Regions from separate parts of the Pseudomonas sp. G7(2022) genome, predicted to be linked through region 2. Evidence: predicted binding sites of a transcription regulator. Region 2 holds the regulator's gene; each other region holds the start of a gene.
The links. Region 2 encodes sigma-54, which starts transcription at its own class of promoters, with help from an activator protein. Its sites were predicted from a motif close to ANTGGCATNNANNTTGCTNT; they were not measured.
Positions count from the first base shown of each region.

Region 1: NE357_RS09140 (CmpA/NrtA family ABC transporter substrate-binding protein) is a predicted target of sigma-54. The motif match lies at 2,346-2,365, and genes of this name have one in related genera.
Region 3: glnA (glutamate--ammonia ligase) is a predicted target of sigma-54. The motif match lies at 4,392-4,411, and genes of this name have one in related genera.

Region 1 is NZ_CP109659.1:2,005,818-2,010,912, forward strand. Features, by position in the region: gene NE357_RS09130 (nitrate/nitrite transporter) at 1-208, opposite strand, end outside; gene NE357_RS09135 (ANTAR domain-containing response regulator) at 429-1,004, opposite strand; gene NE357_RS09140 (CmpA/NrtA family ABC transporter substrate-binding protein) at 1,020-2,231, opposite strand; gene NE357_RS09145 (quinone-dependent dihydroorotate dehydrogenase) at 2,454-3,473, shown strand; gene rmf (ribosome modulation factor) at 3,612-3,827, opposite strand; gene rlmKL (bifunctional 23S rRNA (guanine(2069)-N(7))-methyltransferase RlmK/23S rRNA (guanine(2445)-N(2))-methyltransferase RlmL) at 4,358-5,095, shown strand, end outside.
Region 2 is NZ_CP109659.1:1,006,297-1,011,391, forward strand. Features, by position in the region: gene NE357_RS04375 (ZIP family metal transporter) at 1-617, shown strand, start outside; gene NE357_RS04380 (HPr family phosphocarrier protein) at 655-930, opposite strand; gene rapZ (RNase adapter RapZ) at 946-1,803, opposite strand; gene ptsN (PTS IIA-like nitrogen regulatory protein PtsN) at 1,806-2,270, opposite strand; gene hpf (ribosome hibernation-promoting factor, HPF/YfiA family) at 2,282-2,590, opposite strand; gene NE357_RS04400 (RNA polymerase factor sigma-54) at 2,664-4,157, opposite strand; gene lptB (LPS export ABC transporter ATP-binding protein) at 4,344-5,069, opposite strand; gene lptA (lipopolysaccharide transport periplasmic protein LptA) at 5,069-5,095, opposite strand, start outside.
Region 3 is NZ_CP109659.1:375,304-380,398, forward strand. Features, by position in the region: gene glnL (nitrogen regulation protein NR(II)) at 1-900, opposite strand, end outside; gene NE357_RS01680 (DUF4124 domain-containing protein) at 1,132-1,755, opposite strand; gene NE357_RS01685 (DUF4124 domain-containing protein) at 1,752-2,261, opposite strand; gene NE357_RS01690 (cupin domain-containing protein) at 2,287-2,709, opposite strand; gene glnA (glutamate--ammonia ligase) at 2,891-4,297, opposite strand; gene thiI (tRNA uracil 4-sulfurtransferase ThiI) at 4,626-5,095, shown strand, end outside.

The DNA of each region.
Region 1 (5,095 bases), 1.0 Mb from region 2:
GCATGCCCATCGCAAAGCGCAGCGCGGCGCCGGCCAGAATCGGCGTGGCCACCACGAGGCCGCGTTGTTGGGTGGTCAGGTGCAGGTCAGCGGCGATTTGTACCGCCAGAGGGCCGAGCAGGTACCAGACCATGAAACTCAGATCGAAATACAGGAAGGCCGCGAACAGGGTCGGGGTGTGGCCGGATTTCCAGAAGCTTTTATTCATCGCGCACCTCAGCGGTAGAGAATCTCGGGAAGGAATCAGAACCAGCACAGTGGGGCGCCGCCACGGCCGCACCACCGGCCCCGGTCAATGGGGCCAAAACGCAAAAACGCCGCTACCCGGATCGCCGAAAGGGGCGAAGAAGGTGAGCGACGTCTTTGTCGTGGGTGGGGCAACCGCCGTTGGTTACCTGTAGCGATTGCTTAGCGAGATCTGTGCCAGCTCAGCCAAGCAATTCGCTCATCGCGATGATCTGTTCGGCGACCTGGATCAGTTTCTGCTGGCGGCTCATGGCCTGGCGGCGCATCAGGGTGTAGGCCTCTTCTTCGTTGCAATCCTTCATTTTCATCAGCAACCCCTTGGCCAGTTCGATGCGCTTGCGTTCGGCCAGTTGCTGGTCGCGGGCCTGAAGCTGGGCGCGCAAGGCCTGATCGCTCTCGAAACGGGCCATGGCCACGTCGAGAATCGGCTGCAGGCGTTGTGCGTGAATGCCCTCGACGATGTAGGCACTGACCCCGGACTTGATCGCCTGACGCATCACGCCGGGGTCGTGCTCGTCGGTGAACATCACGATCGGCCGGGGCTGGTCGCGGCTGACCAGCACCACTTGTTCCATCACATCGCGGCTCGGTGACTCGGTATCGATCAGGATCACGTCCGGACGCACCGTTTCGACGCGCGCCGGCAGGTCGATGGTCAGGCCCGACTCGTCGATCACCTCGAAACCGGCCTCGGTCAGCGCGGCTTTCAGGCGCCCGACTTTTTTCGCGGTGTCGTTGATCAGCAGAATGCGCAGCATGTTCGCGGTCTCCTGTCAGCGCTGGGCGAGAAGGGGCGCGCTGTCGCTCAGCGCGTGGAGCTTGAAGCTCCGGGCATAGGCGGCCGGATCGCTGCCGTCCCAGATCTTGCCGTCGATCAACTGGCTGCTGCGCATGTCTTTGCCCCAGGCCGCGACGCCCACGGCAGTCGCCGCGTCGCGATAGATCTCCAGTTGTTGCACCTGCCGGGCGACGGCGAGGTAATCCGGGTCATCGCGCAGCAAACCCCAGCGGCGGAACTGGGTCATGAACCACATGCCGTCCGACAGGTAAGGCAGGTTTACCGCGCCATCGCCATGAAAGCGCAGGGCGTGCGGGTCCTGCCAGCGATTGCCCAGGCCGTCGTCGTAGTCGCCGAGAAAGCGCGGTTCGATGCAGGACACCGGGGCGTCGAGGTATTCCGCTGCGCTCAGCAACTGGGCGGTGCTGCGGCGGTTTTCCGGGCTCTCTTCGATGAAACGGCTGGCTTCGAGGATCGCCATCACCAGCGCGCGGGCGGTGTTGGGGTATTGCTCGACGAAGGCGCGGGTGCAGCCGAGAACTTTTTCCGGGTGATCGGGCCAGATGGTCTGGCTGGTGGCCAGTGTGAAGCCAAGATTCTGTTGCACGGCGCTGGCGGCCCACGGCTCGCCGACGCAGAAACCGTCGATGCGACCGGCCTGCAGGTGCGCAACCATTTGTGGCGGCGGCACGACCACGCTGTCGACATCCTGCAACGGATGAATGCCCTGGCTCGCCAGCCAGTAATACAGCCACATGGCATGGGTGCCGGTCGGAAAGGTCTGGGCGAAGGTCAGTTTTGCGCGGGTTTGGTGCACATGGTGGTGCAGCGCTTCAGGACCGGTCACGCCCAGGCCCTGCAAACCGTGGGACAGGTTGAGACTCTGACCGTTCTGGTTCAGGCCCATCAGCACCGCCATGTCGGTCGGCGCGACGCCGCCGATGCCCAGGTGCACCGCGTAGATCAGGCCGTAGAGGCTGTGGGCGGCATCGAGTTCGCCGCTGACCAGATTGTCCCGCAGGTTGGCCCAGGAACTCTGGCGCTTGAGGTTCAGGGTCAGGCCGTAAGGCTGGGCAAAGCCCTGGGTGGCGGCGACCACCAGCGAGGCGCAGTCGCTCAGGGCCATGAAGCCCAGGTTGATCGCGCTTTTTTCCGGGGCATCGCTGCCGTTGACCCAGGCCAGCGGCCCGGCGGAGGTTTGAGTCATGAAAGCCACCCTCAAAAAAAACGCCGTCCCAGGCTTTGCCCGCGCAAAACCGAGAGACGACGCCATTGTCCTTGCCTGCACGCCACCATTGGCCTGCAGGCTGATGCCGAGGAAGGTGCAAGGCATATGCCATGCGCACCGATTTACCCGTGCGCCTCGCGCGGCGGGGCGATGCCCGGCTATAATCGCCGCCTCTTTTCGCCGCCCGAGTCATAGCCGTCCATGTACACCCTGGCCCGTCAGCTGTTGTTCAAACTTTCCCCGGAAACCTCCCACGATCTGTCGCTGGATCTGATCGGCGCGGGCGGGCGTTTGGGCCTCAACGGCTTGCTGTGCAAGGCGCCGGCGTCGCTGCCGGTGACTGTCATGGGCCTGCAGTTCCCGAATCCTGTGGGTCTGGCGGCCGGTCTGGACAAGAACGGCGCGGCCATCGACGGCTTCGCCCAGCTGGGGTTCGGTTTTGTCGAAATCGGCACCGTGACCCCGCGTCCGCAGCCGGGCAACCCGAAACCACGGATTTTCCGCCTGCCGGAAGCCGAGGCGATCATCAACCGCATGGGTTTCAACAACCTCGGTGTGGATAACCTGCTGGCGCGGGTGGCGGCGGCCAAATACAAAGGCGTGCTGGGGATCAACATCGGCAAGAACTTCGACACCCCGGTCGAGCGCGCGGTGGATGACTACCTGATCTGCCTGGACAAGGTCTACGCCCACGCCAGCTACGTCACGGTCAACGTCAGCTCGCCGAACACCCCGGGCCTGCGCAGCCTGCAATTCGGCGATTCGCTCAAGCAATTGCTGGCGGACCTGGCCACGCGCCGCGCCGAACTGGCCCTGCGTCACGGCAAACATGTACCACTGGCGATCAAGATCGCGCCGGACATGACCGACGAGGAAACCGCGCAAGTCGCCCAGGCGCTGATCGAAACCGGGATGGACGCGGTGATCGCCACCAACACCACCCTCAGCCGCGTGGGCGTCGAAGGCATGGAACACGGCGACGAGGCGGGTGGCCTTTCCGGCGCGCCGGTGCGTGAAAAGAGCACCCACACCGTGAAAGTGCTGGCGTCCGAGCTGGGTGGCAAACTGCCGATCATCGCGGCGGGCGGTATCACCGAAGGCAAGCATGCGGCCGAGAAGATCGCTGCTGGCGCGAGTCTGGTGCAGATCTACTCGGGCTTCATCTACAAGGGCCCGGCGCTGATCCGCGAATCCGTGGACGCCATCGCCGCCAAACGCTGATCGGCGGACATGAAAGGCAGGCATAAAAAAGGGCTCCTCGAAGGAGCCCCTGGGCCGTAGCCCGCCGTCCGGGAAGGACGTGCATGGTGATCAGGTTGTTACGAAATCAGATTGTCGTGTCGCAATAAGTGCCCTGTGTCAGCCGACGGCGTGAAGTTCGTTGAGTCTGTGGATTCCCGCAGTGCCGGTCATACCGTCCCAGTTGTCGCCGCGTCCTTCTCGCCAGCCGTTGATCCAGGCTTGACGTACCGACGGTAGAGTAAATGGGCAAAGCTCACGGGATTTGCCACCAACGCCATATTGATATCCGCGCAAAAATGCTCTTTCCAACGGATCACGCTTAAGTCTTCTCATAGGGTGTTTCCCTCACTTGTTGACTGTTTTTGTCGCGTCGACCTCAATTGAGGTCTGGCAGAAAAACTCTGCCGTTGGCGGCTCGCTGCCGGCGTGGCGAGCCAAGGTGTTGACGCCGTTGCGACGTCAACCTGTGTCCAGTTCTAACCAATGAGTCACATCGATGGAATGACCGTTTTGTCATAAGGACGTAACGAAAAAGATGCTATTGCCATAAGTAACCGCGTATTTATCCAGTGTTCATTGGCCAAACCCCGGTATGATCGGCCCCGCGCTAGATGATGAGGTTAATCCTTTAGTGAGAATGACCCACGTTTACGCTGGGGTACTATTCGACGAAGGGTTGCTTTGAGTCATTTTGTTGCATCAACTTTTTTATCTGTCCCGGCATCTAAGCTCTTTTAACCCGAGCAGCGGGGATGGAACGGCACACCTTCGTGCCACGCGGGCGCTCTTGTAGAAAAGCGCCTGATTGAAAACCGGATCGGCAATGCGTTGCCGGTTCATCAGCCAAAGGCTCTGGAAAAACCATGTCCGACCGTTTCGAACTCTTCCTCACTTGCCCCAAAGGCCTTGAAGGCCTGCTCATCGAGGAAGCCGTCGGGCTTGGCCTTGAAGAAGCTCGCGAGCACACTTCCGCCGTGCGTGGCATGGCGACCATGGAAACCGCTTATCGCCTGTGCCTCTGGTCGCGTCTGGCCAACCGGGTGCTGCTGGTGCTCAAACGCTTCCCGATGAAAGACGCCGAAGACCTGTACCACGGCGTACTCGACGTCGACTGGCAGGATCACATGCTGGCCGACGGTACCCTGGCCGTGGAATTCAGCGGCCATGGTTCGGGCATCGACAACACCCACTTCGGCGCCTTGAAGGTCAAGGACGCCATCGTCGACAAGCTGCGCACCCCGCAGGGCGACCGTCCAAGCATCGACAAGCTCAACCCGGACCTGCGCATTCATCTGCGCCTGGATCGCGGCGAAGCGATTCTGTCCCTCGACCTCTCCGGTCACAGCCTGCACCAGCGCGGTTATCGCTTGCAGCAGGGCGCTGCGCCGCTGAAGGAAAACCTCGCGGCCGCGATCCTGATCCGTTCCGGCTGGCCACGCATTGCCGCCGAAGGTGGCGCGCTGGCTGACCCGATGTGCGGTGTCGGCACGTTCCTGGTCGAAGCCGGCATGATCGCCGCCGACATGGCGCCGAACCTGCGTCGCGAACAGTGGGGCTTCACCGCCTGGCTCGGTCACGTACCGGCGCTGTGGAAAAAACTG
Region 2 (5,095 bases):
TTTCGCTGATCGTGCCGGGGATTGCCGCCGCAGAAGGCCTGGGGCTGAGCCCTTGGGGCGCCAGTGGTCTGATCTGTTTCGGCATCATGCTCGGTGCTTTCGGCCTGTATCTGGTGGACCGCAAGTTGTCCGGCGCGTCACCGGAGATGCTGATCGGCAGTGTCGAGCATCCGGTGATTCCCCCGCGGATCTGGCTGTTCGTGTTTGCCATCATTGCCCATAACATTCCGGAAGGCATGGCCGTCGGCGTCAGCGCTGGCGGCGGCATGCAGGACGCTGACAGCCTGGCGATGGGTATCGCCTTGCAGGACGTGCCGGAAGGGCTGGTGATTGCGCTGGTGCTGGCCGGGGCAGGGATGTCGCGGGTCAATGCGTTTCTGATCGGGGCGGCCTCAGGTCTGGTCGAACCGGTGTTCGCCCTGCTGTGTGCGTGGCTGGTCAGCCTGGCGGAATTGTTGTTGCCCCTGGGATTGGCGCTGGCGGCCGGGGCAATGTTGCTGGTGGTGACCCACGAAGTGATCCCGGAGTCGCGACGCAATGGTCACGACAAGCTGGCGAGTCTGGGATTGCTGATGGGTTTCTGTCTGATGATGGTGATGGATACGGCGTTGGGATAAGTATGGCGAGAGAGACCGCTCTCGCCACAATGGACTTTCAGCCGCCTTCGTCGAAGTAGTTGTTGATCAGGGCGACGAGTGCATCCATGGCTTCCTGTTCCTGATGACCCTCGGTACTCAGGTAGATTTTGGTGCCCTTGCCGGCCGCGAGCATCATCATCGCCATGATGCTTTTGCCATCAACCGTGGTTTCGGGGGTGCGACCTACTCTGATCGTGCAGTCGGGATACTGACCCGCCACGCCCACGAACTTTGCCGACGCCCGGGCATGCAGTCCCAGTTTGTTGATGATTTCGATTTCCAGAGCAGGCATCGCGGTGTGAATCCTTTAGCTGAGGTCGCGGTGGCGGACCTGGACGTTTTTCAGGGTTTTCTGCAGGGCCTGACCCAGACGTTCGGTCAGGTAGACGGAGCGGTGATGCCCGCCGGTGCAGCCAATGGCAATGGTCACGTAGGCACGATTGCTCGCAGCGAAGCGCGGCAGCCATTTGAACAGATAGGCGTAGATGTCCTGAAACATCTCTTCGACTTCCGGCTGCGCCGCCAGATACTCGGCCACCGGCTCATCGAGCCCGGACTGTGCGCGCAGCTCCGGTTTCCAGTACGGGTTGGGCAGGCAGCGTACATCGAACACCAGATCCGCATCCACCGGCATGCCGCGTTTGAAACCGAACGACTCCACCAGAAATGCCGTGCCCGGCTCAGGCTGGTTCAGCAGCCGCAGCTTGATGGTGTCGCGCAACTGATACAGGTTCAGATTGGTGGTATTGACCTTCAGGTCGGCCAGATCGGCGATGGGGCCCAGCAGGGCGGTTTCATCGTCGATTGCCTCGGCCAGCGAACGGTTGGCGCTGCTCAGCGGGTGACGGCGACGGGTTTCCGAGAAACGCTTGAGCAGGGTTTCTTCGTCGGCGTCCAGGTACAGAACGTCGCACTGGATGTGTCGACTGCGAACTTCTTCAAGCAATTCCGGGAAGCGCGAGAGGTGGCTTGGCAGGTTGCGTGCATCGATCGACACCGCGACCAGTGGTTGAGACAGTTCAGTATGAATCAGCGCGCGCTCCGCCAGCTCCGGCAACAGGCCGGCCGGCAGATTGTCGATGCAGTAGTAACCGTTGTCCTCAAGGACATCCAGTGCGGTGCTTTTGCCCGAGCCGGAACGGCCACTGACGATGATCAAGCGCATGTTTAGTGCCCGTTTTGCTCGTCCAGGACAACCTGATACAAGGCTTCGTTAGTCGTGGCGCGACGCAGTTTCTCGCGCACTTCCTTGCGGTCGAGCATGCTGGCTATCTGGCGCAGCAGCTCCAGGTGCGCATCGGTGGCAGCTTCCGGGACCAGCAACACGAACAGCAGGTCGACCGGTGCGCCATCGATGGCATCGAAATCTATTGGGGCTTCCAGGTGCATCAGGGCACTGATGGGCGATTCACAGCCCTTGAGGCGACAGTGGGGAATGGCGATGCCGTTGCCAAAACCCGTCGAGCCGAGTTTTTCACGGGCAATCAGCGCCTCGAAGACATCTTGCATCTCCAGATCCGGGACTTCCCGGGCGATCAGGTTGGCAATTTGTTCGAGGGCTTTCTTTTTACTGCCGCCCGGCACGTTCACCAGGGAACGGCCGGGGGTCAGGATGCTTTCAAGTCGGATCATGGGGGTGGGGGTTATCGACCGGTAGCGCCCTGGAGCAGGCTCTGGGTCTTTTCCTTATGCTTTTTGAGTTGTTTATCAAGCTTGTCGGTCAGCGCGTCGATCGCTGCGTACATATCGGTATGTTCCGCGTTTGCGACGACCTCGTTGCCGGGAATATGCAGCGTGGCTTCGATTTTCTGCTTCAGCTTTTCGACGCACATCGTGACTTGCACGTTGGTGATCTTGTCGAAATGTCCCTCAAGCCTCTTGAGCTTTTGCTCAACGTACTCACGGAGAGGTTGGGTAACTTCCAGTTGGTGTCCACTGATGTTGACTTGCATACAGCTTCTCCTTCGTTGCCAGTGCATAAAGCGGCAGGCCGAAGAGCCTGCCACTGGAACGCTGTAACGTGGCTTACATCAACCGCTTGCGTTCGCTCGAAGGCGCGATTCCCAGGGATTCGCGGTACTTGGCGACGGTGCGGCGAGCCACCTGAATGCCTTGTGCCTCCAGTAAACCAGCGATCTTGCTGTCACTCAACGGCTTTTTCTGATTTTCCGCGGCGACCAGTTTCTTGATGATCGCGCGGATCGCCGTGGACGAGCATTCGCCGCCTTCGGAGGTGCTGACATGGCTGGAGAAAAAGTATTTCAGTTCATATATGCCCCGCGGGGTATGCATGAATTTTTGCGTGGTCACCCGGGAAATCGTCGACTCGTGCATACCCACCGCTTCAGCGATGTCGTGCAGCACCAGTGGCTTCATGGCTTCGTCGCCGTACTCCAGGAATCCGCGCTGATGTTCGACGATCTGAGTGGCTACCTTCATCAGGGTTTCGTTGCGACTCTGCAGACTCTTGATGAACCAGCGGGCTTCCTGCAACTGATTGCGCATGAAGGTATTGTCGGCGCTGGTGTCGGCGCGGCGCACGAAACCGGCGTATTGGGCGTTGACCCGCAGGCGTGGCACGGATTCCTGGTTCAGCTCGACGAGCCAGCGCTCGTTGTCCTTGCGCACGATCACGTCGGGTACCACGTATTCGGCTTCGGTGGACTCGATTTGCGAGCCGGGGCGCGGGTTGAGGCTCTGGACCAGTTCGATGACCTGGCGCAGTTCATCTTCCTTGAGCTTCATGCGCCGCATCAACTGGCTGTAGTCGCGGCTGCCGAGCAGGTCGATGTAATCGGTGACCAGACGCTTGGCTTCCGCCAGCCAGGGGGTCTTGGTCGATAGCTGGCGCAATTGCAGCAGCAGGCATTCACTCAGGTTGCGGGCGCCGATGCCGGCGGGTTCAAACTGCTGGATGCGGTGCAGGACGGCTTCGATCTCGTCCAGCTCGATGTCGAGTTCCGGATCGAATGCGTCGAGAATTTCTTCGAGGGTTTCATCGAGGTAGCCCTGATTGTTGATGCAGTCGATCAGGGTGACAGCGATCAGGCGGTCGGTGTCGGACATCGGCGCCAGGTTCAGTTGCCACAGCAAGTGGCTTTGCAGGCTTTCACCGGCAGAGGTGCGGGTGGTGAAATCCCACTCGTCGTCATCGCTGCTGGGCAGGCTGCTGGCGCTGGTCTGGTAGACATCTTCCCAGGCGGTGTCCACAGGGAGTTCGTTGGGGATGCGCTCGTTCCATTCGCCGTCCTCGAGATTGTCGACCGTCGGCGCGGTTTCCTGATAGGAAGGTTCCTGGATCTCGGTGTTGGGTTTCTGTTCGGCGTTGTCGGCCAGCGGGTCGGAATTGTCGAAGTCGTCGCCGTCTTCCTGGCGTTCGAGCATCGGGTTGGATTCCAGCGCCTCCTGGATTTCCTGTTGCAGATCCAGGGTCGACAATTGGAGCAGGCGGATGGCCTGTTGCAGCTGCGGTGTCATCGTCAGCTGCTGGCCCATTCTCAAGACTAGCGATGGTTTCATGGCAGGGGCTTAACACCTTATTCGCCGGCGCTATGCGCCATCCACTACAGGGCGCCGGAGCGCCAAACTTAAGCAAATTATATGCCTGAAACTGTCGTGTTTGCCTAGAGCGCTGTAACAATAAAAGCCTATAAAAATGCGCTTCAACGTTACAGCACCCGGACGGCCGCTCGAATACCGTCGCGCTTACAGGCGGAACTCGTGACCCAGGTACACTTCCTTCACCAGATCGTTGGCGAGGATGGTCGCGGAGTCGCCTTCGGCAATCAGTTGGCCGTCGTTGACGATGTAGGCTGTTTCGCAAATATCCAGCGTCTCGCGGACGTTGTGGTCGGTGATCAGCACACCGATGCCCTTGGCCTTGAGGTGGTGGATGATCTGCTTGATGTCGCCCACGGAGATCGGGTCGACACCGGCGAATGGTTCGTCGAGCAGAATGAACTTCGGCGCCGTAGCCAGTGCGCGAGCGATCTCCACGCGGCGGCGCTCACCACCGGACAGGCTCATGCCGAGGTTGTCGCGAATGTGGCTGATGTGGAATTCCTGCAGCAGGCTTTCCAGCTCCTTGCGACGACCGGCCTTGTCGAGCTCCTGACGGGTTTCGAGGATGGCCATGATGTTGTCGGCGACCGACAGTTTGCGAAAGATCGACGCTTCCTGCGGCAGATAACCGATACCGGCTTTCGCGCGACCGTGCATGGGCTGGTGACTGACGTCCAGGTCGTCGATCAGTACGCGACCCTGATCGGCCTGAACCAGGCCGACGATCATGTAGAAGCACGTGGTCTTGCCGGCGCCGTTCGGGCCGAGCAGACCGACGATCTGACCGCTGTCAATCGACAGGCTGACGTCGCGCACGACCTGGCGGCTTTTATAGGCCTTGGCCAGGTGCTGAGCTTTCAGAGTTGCCATTACTGGGTTTTCTCGTCGGTTTTCTT
Region 3 (5,095 bases), 630 kb from region 2:
CGGAATCCCCGGGCCGTTGTCGATGATCTCGATCTTGGTCACCAGGCGATGGCGGATATGGCCGATGGTGAATTGGCGCATGGCGCGGGTGCGCAGGCTGATGCGGCCCAGGCGCAGCTCGTTCTGGCTGCTGATCGCTTGCATGGCGTTGCGCACGATGTTCAGCACGGCCTGAATCATTTGTTCACGGTCGATCAGTACGTCGGGAATACTCGGGTCGTAATCGCGCACCAGCGTGATGCAGCCCTGGCTTTCGGCCTCGACCAGTTGGCAGACGCGCTCCAGCACTTCGTGGACGTTGCACAGGGCCAGCGACGGCAGTTTGTTCGAGCCGAGCATGCGGTCGACCAGATTGCGCAGGCGGTCGGCTTCTTCGATGATCACGTTGGTGTAGTCGCGCAGGCTGTCTTCCGGTAGCTCCCGGGCCAGCAATTGCGCGGCGCCACGGATGCCGCCCAGCGGGTTCTTGATCTCGTGGGCGAGGCCGCGCACCAGCATCTTGCTGGTTTCCTGCTTGGACAGTTGCGCCTCTTCCTTGGTGATCCGCAGCAGGCGGTCGCGAGGGTGAACCTCCAGCAACAGCAGGGTCGCGCCATTGCTGAGGATGGGCGTCACCGCGTAATCCACCGTCAGGGTCTGGCCGGTGAGGGCGGTGAGCATCGCTTCACGCTTGGTGAACGGGTGCGCCTGTTCAACCGCCTGGCGCAACGAGTTGAGCGCTTCGGTGGATTCGGTAAACAGCTCGCTGATGAACTGCCCATGGCTGCGCTGACCACTGATGGCCAGCAGCATCTCCGCCGCCGGGTTCATGTACTCGAGGCGCAATTCGGCATCGAGCAGGATGGTGGCGGTGGTCAGGTTGTCGAGCAGCAAACGGTGGAGTGCGTCGCTTATGGTCATCAGGACCTCTTTTGGAGCAAGGCGTGCGCAAGAAACCAAGCGCCGGTGCGAGGAAAATGCAAAAACCAAACCAAGGCTCCGAAAAGAAGCGTTCGGCGCCTGAAACAGGCGTTTGACGCCCGTTTGCGCAGCGATTGGCCGGCCCTCGCGGGTACTTTCGAACCAAAATGGGTTGGATTGTGGGTACGGTGCAGACTGTTGCACCAATATAGTGCGCAAAGCTGAACGGCGCTAAAAGAAACGCAGGAAGGGATTTTTCGGTTCGGCGGGTTTGTCTTTCAGCGGGCATTCCGGTCGAACGCCGTAGTCATCGGTGGTGCAGGGTTTGACCTGGCGCTTTTGTGCCAGCGAAATGCGCTGCATGTGGAACGGTTGATTGGCCGTTCGTTCGACGATGCGATCCTGTGCATCGAGGATCTCTACTGACAGACTGTGACTGCCGCGATCGATATTGTTCAGTGGAAACACCGGGCTCAGGCCGGGTTCGCCGGTGGCCTGGCCATCCAGCAGCAGGCGATAGCGATGTCCCTTTTGCAGGCCGGGTTCGCTGGTGACGCTGACGATCAGCTCGCCGGCGCTGCTGCGAATGGTGGCGTCCGGCTCGGGTACCAGCACCCGCAGCATGTCGTAGCGGAACAGCGGTTGCTCCGGTGATTTTTTGGCCGTGGTGATGGGCGCCGCCCCGGTCGGGTTGGAGGCCATGCGATTGCTGGTGGCCAGCGGCACACGCTTGGCGTTGCCTCGGGGTTGATCGGTGTAGACGCGATTGCCCTGCGCATCGACATAAGTGAAGACTTCGGCGGACGCACCGAGCGCGAACAGGGCCAGACACGCAGCGATCAGTCCGCGAGTCACGGCTTGTGCACTCGCTGCACAGTGAAGACCACTGCCGGACTCTGTTGAATGATCGCCTCGCCATCGATCACCTGAACCGCCAGCCGATGCTCACCCCGGTCGACGTTCACCAGTTGCAGGATCGGCACGTTGCTCGGCTGGCCATAAGGCGCGTCGTCCAGCAGCAGGCGCAGTTGGTGCGGCGGTTGCAGGCGCGGCTTGATCTGCACGCTGACGGTGAACGTGCCGTTGTTGGCGCGCAGGGCCTCTTCGGTGGGCAGGCCGGTCAGTTCCAGCACGTCATAGGCATTGCGCGCAGGCGCCCGGCTGGCCGTGTCCGACGACGGCGCGCTCGGTGCCTGAGGCTGGACGCTGTTGAGCGGCGGCAACTCCACCGGCTGCGCCTTCACGCCGTCCGGCGAGTGATCGCTGTAGACCGTGTTGCCGTTGGCGTCGGTGTATTTGTAGATCTGCGCTGACGCGTCGTACGCGCAAGCCAGCAACAGAATTGGCAGCAATGGCCGCATTCGGACGTCCTGTGAGTAGCGGATATCACTCCGACAATGGAATACCCTCGCCGCCAGCATAGAACACAACCAGCTCCACAGGTTTGTCTCCAGTGATCCCGCGATGACTGCGGTTCACCATTTCAGCGACGGCTTCTCCCTGTTTAAAACGTTTGCTGCGGCCATCGTCCCTGCTTTCGATAGTCAGTTCGCCGGAGAGAATGTAGGCAGCGTTGGGAATAGGGTGAGTGTGCCACTGGAGCTGTGTGTTGGCAGGAATACTGAGCCGGAGCACCGACAGTTCGGGTTTGGCGTCGGGGTAGTTTGAATAGGAGGTCCCATCCCACGACGTGGTGCTTTCGAGCAACAGATTGCGCTCTATCTGTCTTGATTCCTGTGGCGAGGCACAGCCTTGCAGGGTCAGAGTTGCCAGAGTGGCAAGCAGAATCTGGATAAGACATTGCTTCATCGTTGTATTCCTCAAGTGGCCGTAAGGAGGAAAGCTACGGGCCGCTCAAAGGGATTGATGCCGGACGATGTGTCAGTTGCTTTCGGATTTCTGGATTGATGTTGTCGGAAATAACCTCAAAAAAAAGGCCTCCCGAAGGAGGCCTCTCTTTTGTCATGCCGCGTAGCGCAGCGCTACCGGATCAGCAGCTGTAGTACAGCTCATATTCCAGTGGGTGTACGAAGGTGCGGACCTTGATTTCTTCTTCGGATTTCAGCGCGATGTAGGCATCGATGAAGTCGTCGGAGAATACGCCGCCCTTGGTCAGGAACGCACGGCCCTTGTCCAGCTCTTCCAGGGCTTCTTTCAGGCTGCCGCAAACTTGCGGGATCTCTTTCGCCTCTTCAGGCGGCAGGTCGTACAGGTTTTTGTCAGCAGCATCGCCTGGGTGGATCTTGTTCTGGATACCGTCCAGGCCGGCCATCAGCAGTGCTGCGAAAGCCAGGTACGGGTTGGCAGCCGGATCCGGGAAACGTGCTTCGATACGACGGCCGCGTGGGCTGTTGACGTAAGGAATACGGATCGAGGCGGAACGGTTGCGAGCCGAGTAGGCCAGCATCACCGGAGCTTCGAAACCTGGCACCAGACGCTTGTAGGAGTTGGTGGCCGGGTTGGTGAAGCCGTTCAGGGCCTTACCGTGCTTGATGATACCGCCGATGAAGTACAGGGCGGTTTCGGACAGGCCGGCATAGCCTTCGCCAGCGAAGGTGTTCTTGCCGTCTTTGGCGATGGACATGTGGACGTGCATGCCCGAGCCGTTGTCGCCGTACAGTGGCTTCGGCATGAAGGTCGCGGTGCGGCCGTAAGCGTCAGCAACGTTGTGTACAACGTATTTCAGAGTCTGAACTTCGTCAGCTTTCTTCACCAGGGTGTTGAACTTGACACCAATTTCGTTCTGACCGGCAGTCGCCACTTCGTGGTGGTGAACTTCAACGGTCTGACCCATCTCTTCCAGTGCGTTGCACATGGCGGTACGGATTTCGTGGTCGTGGTCGAACGGCGGAACCGGGAAGTAGCCGCCCTTGATACCTGGACGGTGGCCCTTGTTGCCGCCTTCCACGTCCTGATCGGACATCCACGAGCCTTGCTCGGAGTAGATCTTGAACATCGAGCCGGAGATGTCGGACTTGAACTTCACTTCGTCGAAGATGAAGAACTCAGGCTCTGGACCGGCGAATACGGTGTCACCGATACCGGTGGTCTTCAGGTATTCCTCGGCGCGGTGGGCAATGGCGCGCGGGTCGCGATCGTAACCTTGCATGGTCGAAGGTTCGATGATGTCGCAAACCAGGATCAGGGTCGGCTCTTCGGTGAACGGGTCCAGAACGGCAGTTTCGTCGTCCGGCAGCAGGATCATGTCGGAGGCTTCGATGCCTTTCCAGCCAGCGATGGAGGAACCGTCGAACATCTTGCCAACTTCGAAGAAGTCGTCTTCCAGCGCATCGCGAGCCGGCATGGTCACGTGGTGCTGAGTGCCTTTGGTGTCCGTGAAGCGCAGATCAATCCACTTGACGTCATGATCTTTGATGAGTTGAACCGACTTCGACATAGTGTCCTCCGGGTGGCTTAGGGCTGGTAGTGGATGCCCTTAAATGTTGGTGATGCCGGCGCGAATACTCTGCCAAGGCAACCTGCCTCACAAGGGAGCAAATTGCATGCCAGTGCCCCAGCATGGGTTTTTTGCCCCAAATTCACGCTTATAAAGGTGCAAAGCGCAGAAAGAGAGAAAATCTCGCCCTCTAATGTAGCGCTATAAGTCGAAAATGACCCGTTTTGGTGCATGCAAAACCTTCTGCACATTAACTGGTTAAACCTTGAGCAATTTCCGCTATAATCCGCGCCCCCCTTTTTCGGCTGGCCCAGCGCGCGCTGTTTTCATGAAACTAATCGTAAAAGTCTTCCCCGAGATCACCATCAAAAGCCGACCTGTCCGGACGAAATTCATCCGCCAGCTGGCCAAGAACATCCGCACCGTGCTCCGCGACCTGGACCCGGCCGTGGTGGTGAACGGTGTGTGGGACAATCTCGAGCTGGAAACCCGCGTGACCGATCCCAAGGCCCTGAAAGAGATGGGCGAACGCCTGACCTGCATGCCGGGCATCGCGCACTTTCTGCAGATCGACGAGTACCCGCTGGGTGACTTCGACGACATCACCGAGAAGTGCAAACAGCACTATGGCGATGCACTGGCCGGGAAGATTTTCTCGGTGCGCTGCAAGCGTGCGGGCAAGCATGCCTTCAGCTCGATGGACGTCGAAAAATACGTCGGCAGCAAGCTGCGCCGTGAGTGCGGTGCCGCCGGTATCGACCTGAAAGCGCCGGAAATCGAAGTCCGCATCGAGGTTCG